DNA from 4 places in the Mesorhizobium sp. B1-1-8 genome. Region 3 is predicted to be linked to each of the others. Evidence: predicted binding sites of a transcription regulator. Region 3 holds the regulator's gene; each other region holds the start of a gene.
What was found. The regulator LexA, encoded in region 3, represses DNA repair genes until DNA is damaged. The targets are predictions, from matches to a motif close to TGTTCNNNNTGTGTTCNG.
Positions count from the first base shown of each region.

Region 1 (4,188 bases), 990 kb from region 3:
TCGCCCACGACGTCTGCTCGAAGACGGAAAGCATCGAGGCCGGGATGAAGCGGGTGCGCGAGGCATAGACATGGCGGTCTCCGCGCGCCGCCTGATTGTGTGGGTAAAAGCGCTGCGGCACCACCAGGTGCAAGCTGTCCCTGGCCCGCGTCATAGCCACATAGAGCAGCCGGCGCTCCTCCTCGATGTCTTCCTTGGTGCCGACGCCGAGATCGGCCGGGATGCAGCCGTCGACGCTGTTGAGCACAAGCACGTTCTTCCACTCCTGGCCCTTGGCCGAATGGATGGTCGACAGGATCAGGTAATCCTCGTCGCGATGCGGCGGGCCGGCCTGGTCGCTGGTGGCATCCGGCGGATCGAGCGTCAGCTCGGTCAGGAAACGCTCGCGCGACGGATAGCCGGACGCGATCTGCTCGAGCTGCAAAAGGTCGGCTCGCCGTGTGATCGCGTCCTCATGCATGCGTTCCAGATGCGGCTCGTACCAGAGCCTGATCCGTTCAAGATCGGCCGGCCACTTGGCGGCGACGCGCAGGTCGGCATAGAGATCGAGGAAAACCGGCCAGTCTTGCGCGGCGCGCTGCGGCGGCCGGTAGCGGGCAAGGCCCATCGCCTCATCAAGCGAAGTCGCCATCGCCTCGACGATCTGCGAGGCGGCGGAAGGGCCGATGCCCGGCATCAGCTGCAGCACGCGAAAACCGGCGACACGGTCGCGCGGGTTCTCGGCAAAGCGCAGCATCGCCAGCATGTCCTTGACATGGGCGGCGTCGAGGAATTTCAGCCCGCCGAACTTGACGAAGGGAATGTTGCGGCGCGTTAGCTCCACCTCCAGCGGCCCGCTGTGGTGCGAGGCGCGGAACAGCACCGCCTGCGCCTTCAGCGCCGTGCCGGCCTCGCGCTCGGCCAGGATCTGGTCGCAGACATAGTTGGCCTGCTCGGCCTCGTCGCGCACGCTGACCAGCTGCGGCTTGTGCGAGGACCGGCGCTCGGTCCACAGGTTCTTGGTGAAGCGCTCCGAAGCCTCGCCTATCACCGCATTGGCGGCGGCAAGGATCGTCTCGGTCGAGCGGTAGTTGCGCTCCAGCATGATGATTTCGGCTGGCCTTGCGAACTGTTTCGGGAAATCGAGGATGTTGCGCACTTCCGCGGCGCGGAACGAATAGATCGACTGCGCGTCGTCGCCAACCACTGTCAGCCCGGCGCCATCCGGCTTCAGCGCCAAAAGGATCGAGGCCTGCAGCCGGTTGGTGTCCTGGTATTCGTCGACGAGCACATGGTCGAAGCGCGAGCCGAGATGCGCGGCGATCTCCGGCTCGGCCGCCATCTGCGCCCAGTAGAGCAGCAGGTCGTCGTAATCGAGCACGTTCTGCGCCTGCTTGGCCTCGACATAACGGGCGAACAGCTCCTTCAGCTGTTCCGCCCATGCCGCGCACCAGGGAAAGGCCGCGCCCAGCACTTCGCCCAGCGGCGCCTGCGCGTTGACCGCGCGCGAATAGATCTGCAGGCAGGTGCCCTTGGTGGGAAAACGGCTTTCGGTCTTGGAAAAACCCAGCTCGTGCCGGGCAAGGTTCATCAGGTCGGCGGAATCCTCGCGGTCGTAGATGGTGAAGGCGGGGTCGAGACCGATCTGCTCGGCATAGTCGCGCAAAAGCCTGGCGCCGATACCGTGAAAGGTGCCGGCCCAGGCGAGCGCGTCGGCGATGATGGCCGCGTCGCGCCCCAGCACCTCGCCGGCGATGCGCTCGACGCGCTTGGCCATCTCGGCGGCGGCACGGCGCGAGAAGGTCATCAAAAGGATGCGGCGCGGATCGGCGCCCTTGACGATGAGATGCGCCACGCGATGCGCCAGAGTGCTGGTCTTGCCCGAACCGGCGCCGGCGATGACCAGCAAGGGCGCTGCCACCTTGCCGTCGCCATGCATGACCGCCAGCCGCTGCTCGTCATTCAGCCTGGCGAGATAGGCGGGAGCGGATGCTTCGAAGGACGAATCACGGGCAGCGAGGTTCATTGCCCATCAAGCATCGTTTCCGCTTTGTTCGCAACGGTTTCGCAACGCCTTTTCTCGCCCCGCAAAGCGGGGGAGAGGTGGCCGTGAAACGGCCGGAGAGGGGCTGGCGCCAGTGGCTGGAAATGGCTGTTTTCAGGCTAAATTCCTTGAATGTGTGCGCCAATCCCCCTCTCCGTCTCGGCTTCGCCGAGCCACCTCTCCCCACCTTCGTACGACCTTCGTGGGGGCGAGAAAACCTGCGTCTGCTACCGCTTCGGCTCCACTCCCATCGCCGCCGACTGGCGGCGCAGCGACCGCCGTTCATCTCCAGGCATGGCCAGCGGCCTGACGTCGCCGGGAATCTCCTCGTAGATCCTCATGGCGACGCGGTACGCGGTGTAGGCGAACAGGCCGACAAGCAGCAGACGGAACATGGCAAAGCTCCTCTTTGCCGGTCAAACCGGCGAGGGGCCGGGTTTGTTCCCGGGACCGGCATGCAGGTGCCCCTTCAGCCGGCCGCGCACGCAACCAAACCGGGCCGCGCTTCGTTTGCCCTCGATGAAAGGGGCGAACGAGAGGAGGTCGTCATGATGAAGCTTCCGATGCTGCTGGCCGTTGCGGCAGGGCTCACGCTCGCTGCCTGCGACAACAGCGTGCCGCCAACCAAGGCGCCGGGCGGCACCGTTGACCAGAACCCGCAGGTCGACAAGAACCCGGTGCCGAAATCGACGACGGGCGGCGATCAGCCCGGAACGCCGCCGAAGCAGTAACGCTTTCGGCTGGAACCCCCCGGGCTAGCCGAGATCAGGGTTGCTCAGTACAAGCTTCCAAGCCGCGCTGGCCTTTGAAAGAAGAAGGCCGGCGCTGCTTGGGAGGAAGCTGGAGCGCCGGCCAAGCGGGTACTCAGGCCCGCCGCACAAAGGACCATAACCGAGTCTTGCCGTTGCGTCATGACGGCGTTTTGAACAACCGCACGAAATCCACCAGAAAAAACCGGAAATTCTGCAAGGTTCGGCGATCGCCTGTTAACCCATGTTAAGTCCTGTTGTCCGTTGGACCTGCGCATCTCAAGCAAGACGAAAAAGCTTCTTGCAAGCGCTCCCGTTTTCGCTTTGCGGCCTACGGCGCTGACCAAAATCCAGGCAGTGCATCCTATCGAACGTGGCCTCAGGCCATCGCCGAGCGCTTTACCGGCATGCCGGCGATCTCCAGATCCAGCTGGCGCTGGGTCAACGCCGCCTCGGTCAGGATCCACTGCTTGAACAGCTCCACCTTGCGCGCGCCGAGCGTCTTGATCGGGTGTACGAAATACCAGCCGGCGGTGTTGGGGTGGTGGACGGCGAACGGCGCCACCAGCCGCTCGGCGCGGATGTCGCTTGCCATATAGGCACGGTTGGCCACCGCGAAGCCCATGCCTGAATTGGCCGCTTCGTAGGACATCATGCAGGAATCGAAATAGATGCTTTTCGTCTCGCCGAGCACGAAGCTGGCGCCGGCAAAGCCCAGCCACGACTGCCAGTTCTGGGTGCAGGTGTCGGAGTGGAGCAGGGTGAAATGCCTCAGATCCTCCGGCGTCACCCTGGACAGCGGCGTGTCGCCCAGCACTTCGTGGAACAGCTTGCGGCTGCACACCGGCGTCAGATCTTCCTTGAACAGAAGCTCCGAACTGAGGCCGGGGAAATTGCCGTCGCCATAACGGATCTCGAGATCGTATTCGCAAGCCGACAATTCATGCGTGGCATAGGAGGTCGACACCCGCATCTCGATGTCGGGATAACGCTGCTGGAAGACCGACAGACGCGGAAACAGCCAGCGCGCCGCGAATGTCGGCAGCACGCAGATCTTCAAGACATGCGCCTGCGACTGGCCGGTGGCCTCCATGCTCGCCGCCACGATGCGCTCCAGCGCCTCGCGCACCCGGGCCACATAGGTCTCGCCCTCCGGCGTCAGCGACACCGCATTGCCGCCGCGCTGGAAGATTTTGAAGCGCAGCTGGTCCTCCAGGCTCTTCACCCGCTGGCTGACGGCGGAAGCGGTGATGAACTGCTCTTCGCCGGCGCGCGTGAAATTACGGTGCCGGGCGGCACTCTCGACAATTTTGAGCGAGTTCAGGTTGACCTGACTGAGCAGACGCACCGGGTTTCGACCTTAAGCTGACCTTACGCTAGCACCAGCATTCCTAAATTTACAAGGGGTAGCTAATT
Region 1 covers NZ_CP083956.1:4,573,679-4,577,866, reverse strand. The annotation lists gene FJ974_RS22550 (ATP-dependent helicase) at 1-2,005, opposite strand, end outside; gene FJ974_RS22545 (hypothetical protein) at 2,251-2,418, opposite strand; gene FJ974_RS22540 (hypothetical protein) at 2,572-2,754, shown strand; gene FJ974_RS22535 (LysR substrate-binding domain-containing protein) at 3,152-4,120, opposite strand.
Region 1: the regulator LexA is predicted to act here: its motif matches at 2,020-2,037, upstream of FJ974_RS22550 (ATP-dependent helicase).

Region 2 (4,188 bases), 2.7 Mb from region 3:
GCATCGGTGCGGCCGGCGGCGCGGAGCCTCACCTCTTGGCCGCAGAACTTTTCGATCGCCTGCTCGATCGCCTGCTGCACCGACGGCTGGTCCGCCTGGTGCTGCCAGCCGGCGAATTGGCTGCCGTCATACTCGATGTCGAGACGAAAACGCGGCATCTCAGCGAGCGATCTGCACTCGAGACGAGACGCCGCGTTTCCGGTTCGGGGTCATGCCTATGCTGCAAGCGCGGTGAAGGCCGAAGCGTAGACCAGCTTGCCGGCCTCTGGCGCATCGCCCCAGGCCAGCGCCTGCAGCGCTTCGCCCTGATACTCGCTCTCGAATTTCTCGGCGCGGGCATGGCTGTAGCCGAAGCGGCCGTAATAGGCCGGATCGCCCAGCACCACGGCCAGCGTCTCGCCGGCATCCTTGAGGCGGATATGCGCCTCGCGGATCAGCGCGCCGCCGATGCCGCTGCCATGGAAGGACGGCTCGACCGCCAGCGGCGCCAGCGCCACAGCGGCGAAGCGCCTGCCGCCGTTCTGGACGAACAGCCGCGAAAACAGGATATGGCCGACGACCTGGCCGTCTTCTTCCGCAACCAGTTCGACGACGGCGTCGCCGCCGGTGACCAGCGCGTCGACCAGACCGGCCTCCGTATGCTGGCCGAAGGCATGTTCCTCGACGAGGCGGATCGCCTCGCGGTCCCGCGGCGTCGCCGCGCGTATCGACATCATGCTCATTTGAGTTTCATTCCTTTTTCGATCTTGGCCCCGCGCAGAAACTCCTGCGCAGCGGCGGGCTTTCCGCCCGCCCGTTGAACTTCGACCAGCCGAACCGCGCCTGATCCGCAGGCGACCGTCAGCCGGTCATCGAGAATTCCTCCCGACTCGCCGACGCCATTGGAGAGCGTCGTGCGAAGCAGTTTCAGCCGCTCCATGCGGCCACCAATTTCGACCTCGCTCCACGCGCCTGGAAAGGGTGAGAGGCCGCGAATGTGATTGTGGACTTCGCCGGCAGGCCTAGTCCAGTCCACGCGCGTCTCCGATTTATCGATTTTGCGGGCGTAGGTCACCCCCGTCGTCGCCTGCGGGGTAAATGTCAGACAATTTATCCCCAACTGCGTAAGCGCTTCCACCATCAGCGATGCGCCGATCGCCATCAGGCGGTCATGCAATTCGCCGGCGGTCATGTCGGGTCCGATGGCGCATTTTTCAACCAATGCCACCGGCCCGGTGTCCAAACCCTCTTCCATGCGCATCACCATCATGCCGGTCTCGGCATCGCCGGCCATGATGGCTCGCTGGATGGGGGCGGCGCCGCGCCAGCGCGGCAAAAGCGAAGCATGGCCGTTGAGGCAACCAAGCCTGGTCGCCTCCAGAACAGGTCTCGGCAAAAGCAGACCATAGGCGACGACAACGGCGACATCGGCGTGCAAGGCGGCAAAGGCCTGCTGCTCGGCCTCGCTCCTGAGTGATGTCGGCGTCCGCACCTCAAGGCCCAGGCGCTCCGCCTCGCGCTGCACCGGCGAGGGCGTCAATTCCAGCCCGCGCCGGCCGGCGGCGCGCGGCGGCTGGGTGTAGACGGCGGCGATGTCATGGCCGGCTTCGGCGATGGCGCGCAGCGTCGGCACGGAAAAATCCGGCGTGCCCATGAAGATGATGCGGAGGGGCATGACCCCTAACCCACCATCCTGCCCGGCGCCTTGTCCCTGGCGAGCTTCTTGAACTTCTTCACCACCATATCGCGCTTCAGCTTCGAAATGTGGTCGATGAACAGCACGCCGTTGAGATGATCGATCTCGTGCTGCAGGCAAGTTGCCATCAGGCCTTCGGCCTCGATTTCCTGCAATTTGCCGTCGCGGTCGAGATATTTCACCCGCACGGCGGCGGGGCGCTCGACCTCGGCATAATAGTCGGGGATCGACAGGCAGCCTTCCTCGTAGACCGAGCGCTGGTCGGCGCTTTCGAGGATTTCAGGGTTGATGAAGACATGCGGAGCCGGCGTCTCGCCTTCCTTGGCAAGGTCGATGACCAGCATCCGCAACGGCTCGCCGATCTGAATCGCCGCCAGCCCGATGCCGGGGGCGTCATACATGGTCTCCAGCATGTCGTCGGCCAGCTTGCGCAACGGCGCGTCGACGCGCTCGACCGGTTTGGAAACCTGGCGCAGGACGGGATCGGGAAGGATGATGAGCGGCTTGATCGACATGGCGTCTCACGTAAGACCTAGGCGGAAAAGCGTCAACCGGGGGATCTTTGAGTTGTTCACGTTTTGATCTGTGCCAGCCCAACGAATCGGCTATGCTGTCGTCATGAATGACATGACCTCCATCTTTTCAGAGCCGGTGGCGCGGCTCGGCGCGACCACCATCACCCTCGGCCAGGCGCTGGCTTTCGGCGCGATCCTTTTGCTTGCGCTGTTTCTGGCCCTCGTCGTTGCGCTGTGGCGCGCGGCCAAGGCGCGCGCGGCGGCCGCGGCGGAAGCCGCCGACCGTGCGCGCGACACCGAGGCGCGGATGGCCGACATCCTGCAGTCGCAGGCGGAGATGCAAGGCCGCATGGGCGCGATCGCCGAAGTGTTCGGCGCCAGGCAGGCCGAGCTCACCCAGTCGCTCGGCCAGCGGCTCGACGCCATGACCGGCCGCCTCGGCCAGACCATGACCGAGCAGACCAAATCGACGCATGAGAGCCTCGCCAAGCTGCAGGAGCGGCTGGCGGTGATCGATACCGCGCAGGGCAATATCCAGTCGCTGGCCGGCCAAGTCGTGCAATTGCAGGCGATCCTGTCCAACAAGCAGACGCGCGGCGCCTTCGGCCAGTCGCGCATGGAGGCGATTATCGCCGACGGCCTGCCGCACGGCGCCTATGAGTTCCAGGCAAGCCTGTCGAACGGCAGCCGGCCGGATTGCCTGGTGCGGATGCCGAATGGCGCGCCTTCGCTTGCCATCGACGCCAAGTTCCCGCTGGAAGCCTGGAATGCCATCCGCGCCGCCGAAGGCGCCGACATGCAGAAGGCGGCCGCACAGGCTTTCCGGCGCGACATCGAGGTGCATGTCCGCGATATCGCGGAAAAATACCTGATCCGGGGCGAGACGCAGGACACCGCCTTCATGTTCGTGCCGTCGGAATCGGTGTTCGCCGAAATCCACGAGAATTTCGAGGCGGTGGTGCAGAAGGCGCATCGGGCGCGGGTCGTCATCGTCTCGCCGTCGCTGCTGATGCTGTCGATCCAGGTCATCCAGGCGATCCTGAAGGATGCGCGCATGCGCGAGCAGGCGCATCTGATCCAGGGCGAGGTCATCCGGCTGATGGAGGACGTGGCGCGCGTCGATGAGCGGGTGCGCCGGCTGCAGACGCATTTTACCCAGTCGGCCAAGGACATCGACGACATCCTCGTCTCGACGTCGAAGGTGACCAAGCGCGGCCAGAAAATCGAGGCGCTGGAATTCGCCGAAGGCGAGACCGAGCCGCCGCATGGTGCTCCGGCCAGGGCCGAGGCCGGCGTGCGGGTGGCGGACTCCAAGACAGGCCAGTTGCGACTGCGCGTCGTCGAAGGCGACGACTAAGCAAAGCAATTCCAGGAAAAGTGCATCGCGGTTTTCCGTCCGGAATTTAGACCGGTTTCCGCTTACTGGCCCTCGATGATCGTGGTGCCTTCGATTTCCGGCAGCCAGTGAAGCGCCGAGCGATGCCAGATCTGTTTTCTCGGAACCAGCTCTTCGCGCTGACTCGTCGTACCAACCCGGATGCCATAGATTTTCGGGCCGTCGCCGACCGATGTCGCATAAAGATGCGAGCCGCAGTCGGCGCAAAAGGCCTGGGCCCGCTTGGCGCCGCTCGATCCGGTCTTGATATAGATCTTGGGCGTGCCCTTGGTAATCCGGTAGTGATCTTCGGGCGCAGGGACCGTCACCCGAAAGGCCGTGCCGGTCAATTTCTGGCAATCGGTGCAGTGGCAGATCGAGGTCTTTTCAGGATCGACCTCAGCCTCATAGGTGATGGCGCCGCAATGGCAGCCGCCGTCGATCTTCATTAGCCTTTCCTCCTTGCGGGTTCGCTGCATTGAGCCTAGCCCTCTTCGGAAGCTTCGGCGATGGCCTTGCGCCGGCGCTCCCATGTGCCAGTGGTCTGCGGTTTGACGAACAGCCTGGTGATCTGCGGCACGTCTTTCTTCAGACGCGCCTCCAGCCGCTCGATGCAGGCCTCG
Region 2 covers NZ_CP083956.1:641,312-645,499, forward strand. The annotation lists gene truA (tRNA pseudouridine(38-40) synthase TruA) at 1-158, opposite strand, end outside; gene FJ974_RS03010 (GNAT family N-acetyltransferase) at 216-722, opposite strand; gene fmt (methionyl-tRNA formyltransferase) at 719-1,654, opposite strand; gene def (peptide deformylase) at 1,660-2,190, opposite strand; gene FJ974_RS03025 (DNA recombination protein RmuC) at 2,294-3,547, shown strand; gene FJ974_RS03030 (GFA family protein) at 3,610-4,014, opposite strand; gene FJ974_RS03035 (cation diffusion facilitator family transporter) at 4,050-4,188, opposite strand, start outside.
Region 2: the regulator LexA is predicted to act here: its motif matches at 2,244-2,261, upstream of FJ974_RS03025 (DNA recombination protein RmuC).

Region 3 (4,188 bases):
GCCTGCACATGGCGCTGGTGGCCGGCACGATCATGCTTCTGCTGCGCGGCGCCTTCGCGCTGTTTCCGGATTTCTCATCGCGCCGGCCGGTCAAGAAATACGCCGCGGCCATCGCGCTTGCGTCGATCGCGGCCTACCTCGTCATCTCCGGCATCGTGGTCGCCGCCGAGCGAAGCTTTATCATGCTGGCGGTGATGCTGGTTGCAGTGCTCTTCGATCGCGCGGCGCTGACCATGCGCAATCTGGCGATCTCGGCGATTGCCGTCATCCTGGTGTCGCCGCATGAGGTGGTCGGTCCAAGTTTCCAGATGTCGTTTGCCGCCACGGCCGCCCTTGTCGGCGCCTATGCCGGCTTTGCCGACTATCGCGCCGGTAAAACAACAGCACCGCCGGCAAAGCTGTCGTTCCTCCGGTTCTGGTCGCGAAAGCTGGCGGTTGGAATTGGTGGCGCCGCCCTGACGTCGCTCATCGCCGGCAGCGCGACGGTGCTGTTTGCCATCTGGCATTTCCAGCGGGTGTCGCCACTCAGCGTTGTCGCGAACCTTGCGGTCATGCCGATCGTCTCGCTGATCGTCATGCCGTTTGCCGTCCTGAGCGCGCTGGCCATGCCTTTCGGCTTCGATGGCCCATTCCTCTACGTGATGGGAAAGGGCCTGACGGCGATGGTCGCGATCTCGGCGTGGATTTCGGAGCGCTCGCCGGTCGATGCCGTCGGGCTGATCTCGATCCAGTCGGTGCTGCTGGCGACGGTCGCGCTCGTCATCGCAACGATGGCGACCACGTGGCTCAGGCTGTTCGCGATTCCTTTCGCGCTCGCTGGCCTGCTTGCGATCCCGCACGTTCGCACGCCGGACGTCCTGATCTCCGAGGATGCGCATCTGGTGGCGATGCCGATCGGCGGCGGCGAACTCGCCATCAACCGCGCACGCTCGAACGAATTCACCACCGACAATTGGAAGCGCGCGCTGCAAGCCGAGGAAATTGTGCCGCCCGAAACGTTCGCGAAGGGCGCGCTGGACATCGCCGACCCCGTCGACTTGCCGCCGGGCTCGCCTTTCTATTGCACCGGCGACCTCTGCATCGCCCGGCATCCTTCGGGCGCCATCGTCGCGCTCGCCGAAGACCGTAACAGCGCGCGCCCGGCCTGCGGCTTTGCCGATCTCATCGTCATCAACGACGTCACGGCCTACAATCCCTGCCGCGATCCGCGCGTCCTCGTCGTCACCAAACGGCAGCTTGCGCGCGATGGCAGCGCCGCCGTCTTCTTCGACCCGCAATCGGCAACGGCGCAAGCGACGATCCGCTACTCGGTCGAAAAGCCTTACCGCCCCTGGCATGAGCAGCGGCGATATTCACGCGAGGCGAGGGGCCTGCCACCCTATAAACGTCCCGAGAAACCAGAAGCCAAGTCTGAGCCAGCTCAGTAGCGGTTTGTCCAAACCGCTACTGGTGTTTCGTTTTCCCGCAATTCCGGACGGAAAACCGCTGCGCACTTTTCCTGGAATTGCTCAATAGCGGCGGATCAGCCCGACGAGCTTGCCCTGAACCTTGACGCGATCCGGCCCGAAGATGCGGGTCTCATAGGCCGGGTTGGCGGCTTCCAGCGCGATCGAGGCGCCCTTGCGGCGGAAGCGCTTCAGCGTCGCTTCCTCCTCGTCGACCAGCGCCACCACGATCTCGCCGGGGCTGGCGGTGTCGGCGTTGCGGATGATGACGGTGTCGCCATCGAAGATGCCGGCCTCGATCATCGAGTCGCCCTTGACCTCGAGCGCATAATGCTCGCCGCCCGAGATCATGTCCGGCGGCACCGAGATCGAATGCGTCTGATGCTGGATGGCGTCGATCGGCACACCGGCGGCGATACGGCCCATCACCGGAATGGACACCGCCGGCACCGCATCGTCATTGCTGGGCGCGGGCGTGCGCGAGGGCGCTGCGGGCTTGATCTGCCGGCCGATATTGCCCTGTCCGCCTTGGATGACGCTCGGCGAAAACTTCCTCGCCGCGTTGAGGCCGGGCGCGATCGAATCGGGCAGGCGCAGCACTTCGAGCGCGCGAGCCCGGTTCGGCAGCCGGCGAATGAAGCCACGCTCTTCCAGCGCCGTGATCAGGCGGTGAATGCCCGACTTCGACGCAAGGTCAAGTGCTTCCTTCATCTCGTCGAAAGACGGCGGAATGCCGCTTTCCTTCAGCCGTTCGTGGATGAACATCAAGAGTTCATGTTGTTTGCGCGTCAGCATGGCGGCCCCCACGGGTCTCTGAAACCAGAATCAGAAAAACAAACCCAGAACAAACACTATCTGTTCCAGTTGTGTTCGGCAACCGTTTAAAGTTTAGTGAATGTGTTGACGTTTTGTTCAGCGTAACATCAGCACGCTGCATTCGGCGCCAGCTTCCGCGGCCGGCGCGAAGGGCTCGCGCACGATCAGGCCGTTGGCGTCGGCAAGCATTCTCAGCATCGAGGAATCCTGGATGCCGAACGGCGTCGCGACCAGCGCGCGATCATCCTCGCGTACCACGGCCCGTACATAATCCTGCCGCAGATCGTTGGCCTGCATCGCAGCAGCCAGCCGCGCCCTGCGCATGTCCTGCTGGAAACTACGGCCGCCGAGTCGCGCCAGCAACGGCTTCAGGAACAGCTGCGAGCAGACCAGGCTCGCCACCGGATTGCCGGGCAGACCGATGCAGCGGATATCGCCCAGCCGGCCAAACATCAAAGGTTTGCCGGGGCGCATGGCGATCTTCCAGAAGTCGAGGTTTATGCCTTCGCCGGTCAGCACGTCGTGGATCAGATCATGGTCGCCGACCGAGGCGCCACCAAGCGTGACGATGACGTCGGCCTTTGCCGCGACAGCTTTCTTGACCAGCGCCGCTATATCCTGCTCGCGGTCGGCGGCGATGCCGAGATCGAGAGCGCGGGCACCGACCGATTGTGCGGCGGCTGCGACGCCATAGGCATTGGAGGAGATGATCTGGTCCGGCCCGGGTTCACTGCCCGGCGCCAGCAATTCGTCGCCGGTGGCGACGATCGCGACCAGCGGCCGTCTCACCACGTTCAGCGTGGGATGGTTGGCCGATGCGGCCAGCGATAGCGCTGCCGGATCGAGTATGCGGCCCTTATCCAGCAGAACGTCGCCTTGCGAAAAATCCAGCCCGCGGCGGCGGATGTTGCGGTCTTTTGCCGTCGGCTCGGTCACCTCGACATGGCCATTGCCGAGATCGCGGACATTCTCCTGGATGACGATGGTGTCGGCGCCCTCCGGCACGGGAGCGCCGGTGAAGATGCGCACCGCCTCCGCCCGGCCGACGGACCCGTCATAGCCGCGCCCGGCCGGCGCCATGCCGATCACCGAGAGCCGCACCGGCACCGATGCCACATCCGCGGCCCGCACGGCGTAGCCGTCCATGGCCGAGGCGTTGAAGGGCGGCTGGGTGCGGAGCGCCACCACCGGTTCCGCCAGCGCACGGCCAGCCGCATCGGCCAACGGAACGCTTTCGCCCGGCAGTGCCGTGGCACCATCCAGCAGACGTTCGAGCGCCTCGGCGACCGGAACCAGCGCCATCTAAGAACCCGCCTTATAGTCGCCGGACTTGCCGCCGGTCTTCTCGACCAGTTTTATGCCGGAAATCACCATGGCGCGGTCCACCGCCTTGGCCATGTCGTAGATGGTTAAGCAGGCGACCGAAGCGGCAGTCAGCGCCTCCATCTCGACGCCGGTCTTGCCGGTGACGCGCGCGAGCGCAGTGACCTTGAGGCCTGGTAGTGCGCGATCCGGCTCGATGTCGACGGCAACCTTGGTCAGAAGCAGCGGGTGGCAGAGCGGGATCAATTCATAGGCCTTCTTGGCCGCCATGATGCCGGCGATGCGCGCGGTTCCCAGCACATCGCCCTTCTTGGCGTCGCCGGCAAGGATCATGTCGAGCGTTTCCGGCCGCATCGCGACAAAGCCTTCGGCGATGGCCGTGCGCGTCGTCTCGGCCTTGTCGCCGACGTCGACCATGTTGGCCTCGCCCTTGGCGCCGAGATGGGTGAGGGAGGCCATTTTCAAACGGCCTCGGCCGGCGCCTGGCCCGTGAGCAGGAGCTGCGTTGCCGCCGCGACATCCTGTTGCCGCATCAGGCTCTCGCCGACGAGGAAGGTGCCTATCCTGCTCTCTTCCAGCCGCCGGCAATCCTCATGCGTGAAGA
Region 3 covers NZ_CP083956.1:3,587,129-3,591,316, forward strand. The annotation lists gene FJ974_RS17400 (ComEC/Rec2 family competence protein) at 1-1,427, shown strand, start outside; gene lexA (transcriptional repressor LexA) at 1,509-2,240, opposite strand; gene glp (gephyrin-like molybdotransferase Glp) at 2,358-3,563, opposite strand; gene moaC (cyclic pyranopterin monophosphate synthase MoaC) at 3,564-4,043, opposite strand; gene trpC (indole-3-glycerol phosphate synthase TrpC) at 4,046-4,188, opposite strand, start outside.

Region 4 (4,188 bases), 2.8 Mb from region 3:
CGTTCTGTTCGCCGTCGCGCTCGCGGCCTATGTCATCGAGCGCGACATTCAGCCGGAAAAGTTCGGCAGCATCCCCCAGGCGATGTGGTGGGCGGTGGTGACGCTGTCCACCACCGGCTATGGCGACGCCATTCCGCAAAGCTTCGCCGGCCGCGTCCTTGCCGGGGCGGTCATGATGAGCGGCATCGGCATCTTCGCGCTCTGGGCTGGCATTCTTGCCACCGGCTTCTATCAAGAAGTCCGTCGCGGGGATTTCGTCCGTAATTGGCAATTGGTCGCCGGCGTGCCGTTGTTTCAGAAGCTCGGCCCGGCCGTGCTGGTCGAGATCGTGCGCGCGTTAAGACCTCGCATCCTGCCGGCGGGCGCCGTGATCTGCCGCATTGGCGAGCGCGGTGATCAGATGTTCTTCGTCGTTGAGGGGCGCGTCAGCGTCGCGACGCCGAACCCGGTGGAGCTTGGCCCCGGCGCCTTCTTCGGCGAGATGGCGCTGATCAGCGGCGAACCGCGTGCGGCGACCGTCAGCGCCGCAACGGTGGTCTCACTCCTGTCGCTGCACGCGGTGGATTTCCAGATGCTGTGCAGCAGCAGCCCGGAAATCGCGGAAATCATCCGCAAGACCGCGCTCGAACGGCGCCGCGCCGCGGCGACGGGCGGAAAAAAGGAAACAACCTCTGGCCCTTAAGTTACCACCGAAAGGCTCCCCGAAGTCGGCTGCGATACGCCCGGGAACGGCCCGATCTTGGCCGGACGATGCCCGGACTGGAAGAGGTTGCTATGGAGGTTTGCGATCCACTGCTTGCCTTCCGTCGTCAGCTCCAGATAGCGGATCGCGTCGCCGATATAGGGCTCGACCTGCAGCGTGAAGAAATCGGTGAAGATCGCACCGAGATCGGCGGCAGTCCTACAGCCGAGCTTTTCCGCCGTCCCGATCTCGGAGAACTCGGCAAACAGCGCCGTCAGCTTGCGGTGGTAGAAGGGATCGGCGAGCTGGCCGATCAGGTCCGCGGCCCTGACCAGCGCCGGCTCGGTGTTGGTGACCCGGTAGGCCGGATCGTTCGGTACCGGAAAGCGCGTCATCTCGATCGCCTCGACAATGCGCTCCTCGTCGATGAACTTCGAGGAGGCAAAACGCTGGCGCGCATACATCTTGGCACGGTCGATATGATAGGGCGCAAGCACGGCGTCGGAGGCGCCGCGCGGTGGCGTGTAGCGGTCGCCGGCCTCGTTGATGACGAAGCTTTCCTCGGTGTCGCCCTCGCACACGCCGTGCACCATGCCAATGTCGTGGACGAGCAGCGCGCAGGTATAATGCAGCCAGTCATCGGGGGTCAGGGCTTCCGAAAGCAGCCGGCCGCGGATTATCTGCTGGCCAGCGAGCGTAACCATCATCGTATGCTCGATGTTGTGATAGAGCGCGTTCGAACTGCCGATGCGCTCCAGGACAAGGCGAGCCGCCCCGCCCATGTAGCTCGCATATTCCGGATGGCGATGCGAGAAATACTGGAGATAGAGTTCTGACAGATAGTCGCCGAGCCGGTTGGCCATGATGGAGATTGGATTGAGCATGACAATCGTTCCTGACCGCTTTGAGGCATGACAAGTCGCACCGCGCGGCGGACACCGTAGCACGGTTCCAGCATTGCGTGCGCGAGGTGCCGCGTTTGCGGCGCCGCCATTGCCGGCGTGCTCCGGGATTGTGTCGAGGCAAAGCGCGTGGCCGACGATCCTTTGCGGCAAATGTTCCTGTAATGTTCTTGCCCAAAGCGAAAATCTGTGGTTGTCTGGCTTTGACCTCGCACGCGCCATGATCGCAGGGCCGCATGCGAGCCGGTATCCGGGGGCTTGAGACAAAATGGTGGCGCGGGTTCGCACGGTCGCTTTCCAGGGCATCGAGGCCGTGCCGGTCGATGTCCAGGTGATGATCGCGCCGGGCAAGATCGGCATGCACATCGTCGGCCTGCCGGACAAGGCGGTGGCCGAGAGCCGCGAGCGGGTGCAGGCGGCGCTGCATGCGTCCGGCCTGTCGATGCCGTCGAAGAAGGTGACGGTCAATCTGGCCCCGGCGGATCTCCCCAAGGAAGGCAGCCATTACGACCTGCCGATCGCGCTTGGCCTGATGGCGGCGCTCGGCGCCATCCCGGGCGACATGCTGGCCGGCTATGTGGTGCTCGGCGAACTCTCGCTCGACGGCACCATCGCGGCGGTGGCCGGCGCGCTGCCGGCGGCGATCGGCGCCAATGCGGAGAATAAGGGCCTGATCTGCCCGTTCGGCTGCGGGCCGGAGGCAGCCTGGGCCGGCAAGGATTTCGATATCCTGGCGCCGCGCAGCCTGATCGCCATCGCCAACCATTTCCGCGGCACGCAGGTGCTGTCGCGCCCCGAGGCCGGCATCCAGCTTGCGGCGCGCGACCTGCCGGATCTTGCCGACATCAAGGGCCAGGAAAGCGCCAAGCGGACGCTGGAGGTGGCGGCCGCAGGCGGGCACAATCTGATGATGGTCGGGCCGCCCGGATCCGGAAAATCGATGCTGGCGCAGCGGCTGCCGTCGATCCTGCCGCCGCTGGCGCCGAAGGAGCTGCTCGAAGTCTCGATGATCGCTTCGGTTGCGGGCGAGCTCGGCGAAGGCAAGCTGACAGACCGGCGACCGTTCCGCGCCCCGCATCATTCGGTCTCGATGGCGGCGATGGTCGGCGGCGGCATGAGGGCGCGGCCGGGCGAAGTGTCGCTTGCGCATCACGGCGTGCTTTTCCTCGATGAATTTCCCGAATTCACGCCGCAGGTGCTCGACGCGCTGCGCCAGCCGCTGGAGACCGGCGACTGCATGATCGCGCGGGTCAATTATCGCGTCACCTATCCGGCGCGCATCCAGCTGGTGGCGGCGATGAACCCGTGCCGCTGCGGCATGTCGGGCGAGCCGGGCTATCGCTGCCTGCGCGGCGAGCGCTGCCGCACCGATTACCAGGCGCGCATATCCGGCCCGCTGCTCGACCGCATCGATCTTCGGATCGAGGTGCCGGCGGTCTCGGCCAACGACCTGATCAGGCCCGACAGGGCGGAGACGAGTGCTGCGGTGGCTGAGCGCGTGGCGCGTGCCCGCATCATCCAGCGCGAGCGCTTCGAGCGGCTCGGCGTGACCAGCGCCACCACCAATGCGCATTGTTCGCCGTCAGTGATCGAGGACATCGCCAAACCCGATGCCGCGGGGCTGACCCTGCTCAGGGACGCCAGCGAGAAGCTCGGCTTTTCGGCGCGGGCCTATCATCGCGTGCTGAAAGTGGCGCGCACGCTGGCCGACCTCGACGCCAGCGAGACGGTCGGCCGCATCCATCTGGCCGAAGCGATTTCCTACCGGATGAGTGCGGAGCGCGTGGCGCAGGCGGCGTAGGATCGTTCGCTGTCCTTCTCACAAGGGCCGCCTCCCTGTACACCGGACCAGGTCAAGCATAGGGTCAGCGGAACAGCCCGGCCCGGCGGCAGACGTGCGAGGCAAGCGCGAACGGCGCCAGAAGGCCGGCCGAAGAAGATCGATGCCAAACAACCGATCTCAATCAGGGGAAGAGACATGAAGCTATCCATCGCAATTTTTTCGCTCGTTGTCGGCATGGGCTCCGCCCAGGCCGCCGACATCAAGGTCATCGATGCCGATGCAAAATTTCCCGAGGGCCCGTTCGTCGAAAACGGTATCCTCTACTTCGCCCAGTATGGCGCCGGGGAAATCGACAAATGGGACGGCAAGGCGCTCACCCAGCTGTGGTCTCAGAAGGATTCGGGCGCCAATTCCGTGCAGCGGTTCGGCGACGGCTTCATCATCGCCGGCTACGACATCGGCACCATCATCCTCACCGATGCCGCGGGCAAGACCAAGCTGACGATCGACAAGGACGACGAGGGCAACAAGCTTCTCGGTCCCAACGATATCGCTTTGGACAAGCACGGCGGCGCTTATGTGAGCCTGTCCGGACCCTGGGAGACCGATCCCATCGTCGGAAAGGTCGTTCATGTCGCCGCGGACGGCACGATCAAGGTCGTCGCGAAAGACATCCATTACGCCAACGGGCTGGTTGTCTCGGCGGACGGGAAAACCCTCTACGTCAACGAGTCCGAGGCCAACCGGCTGATCCAGTTCAGCATCGGTGACGATGGTTCGCTGTCCGACCGCAAGCTATTCCTGCGTCTCTACACGCTGGG
Region 4 covers NZ_CP083956.1:673,629-677,816, forward strand. The annotation lists gene FJ974_RS03175 (cyclic nucleotide-gated potassium channel) at 1-682, shown strand, start outside; gene FJ974_RS03180 (metal-dependent phosphohydrolase) at 679-1,566, opposite strand; gene FJ974_RS03185 (YifB family Mg chelatase-like AAA ATPase) at 1,853-3,385, shown strand; gene FJ974_RS03190 (SMP-30/gluconolactonase/LRE family protein) at 3,563-4,188, shown strand, end outside.
Region 4: the regulator LexA is predicted to act here: its motif matches at 1,739-1,756, upstream of FJ974_RS03185 (YifB family Mg chelatase-like AAA ATPase).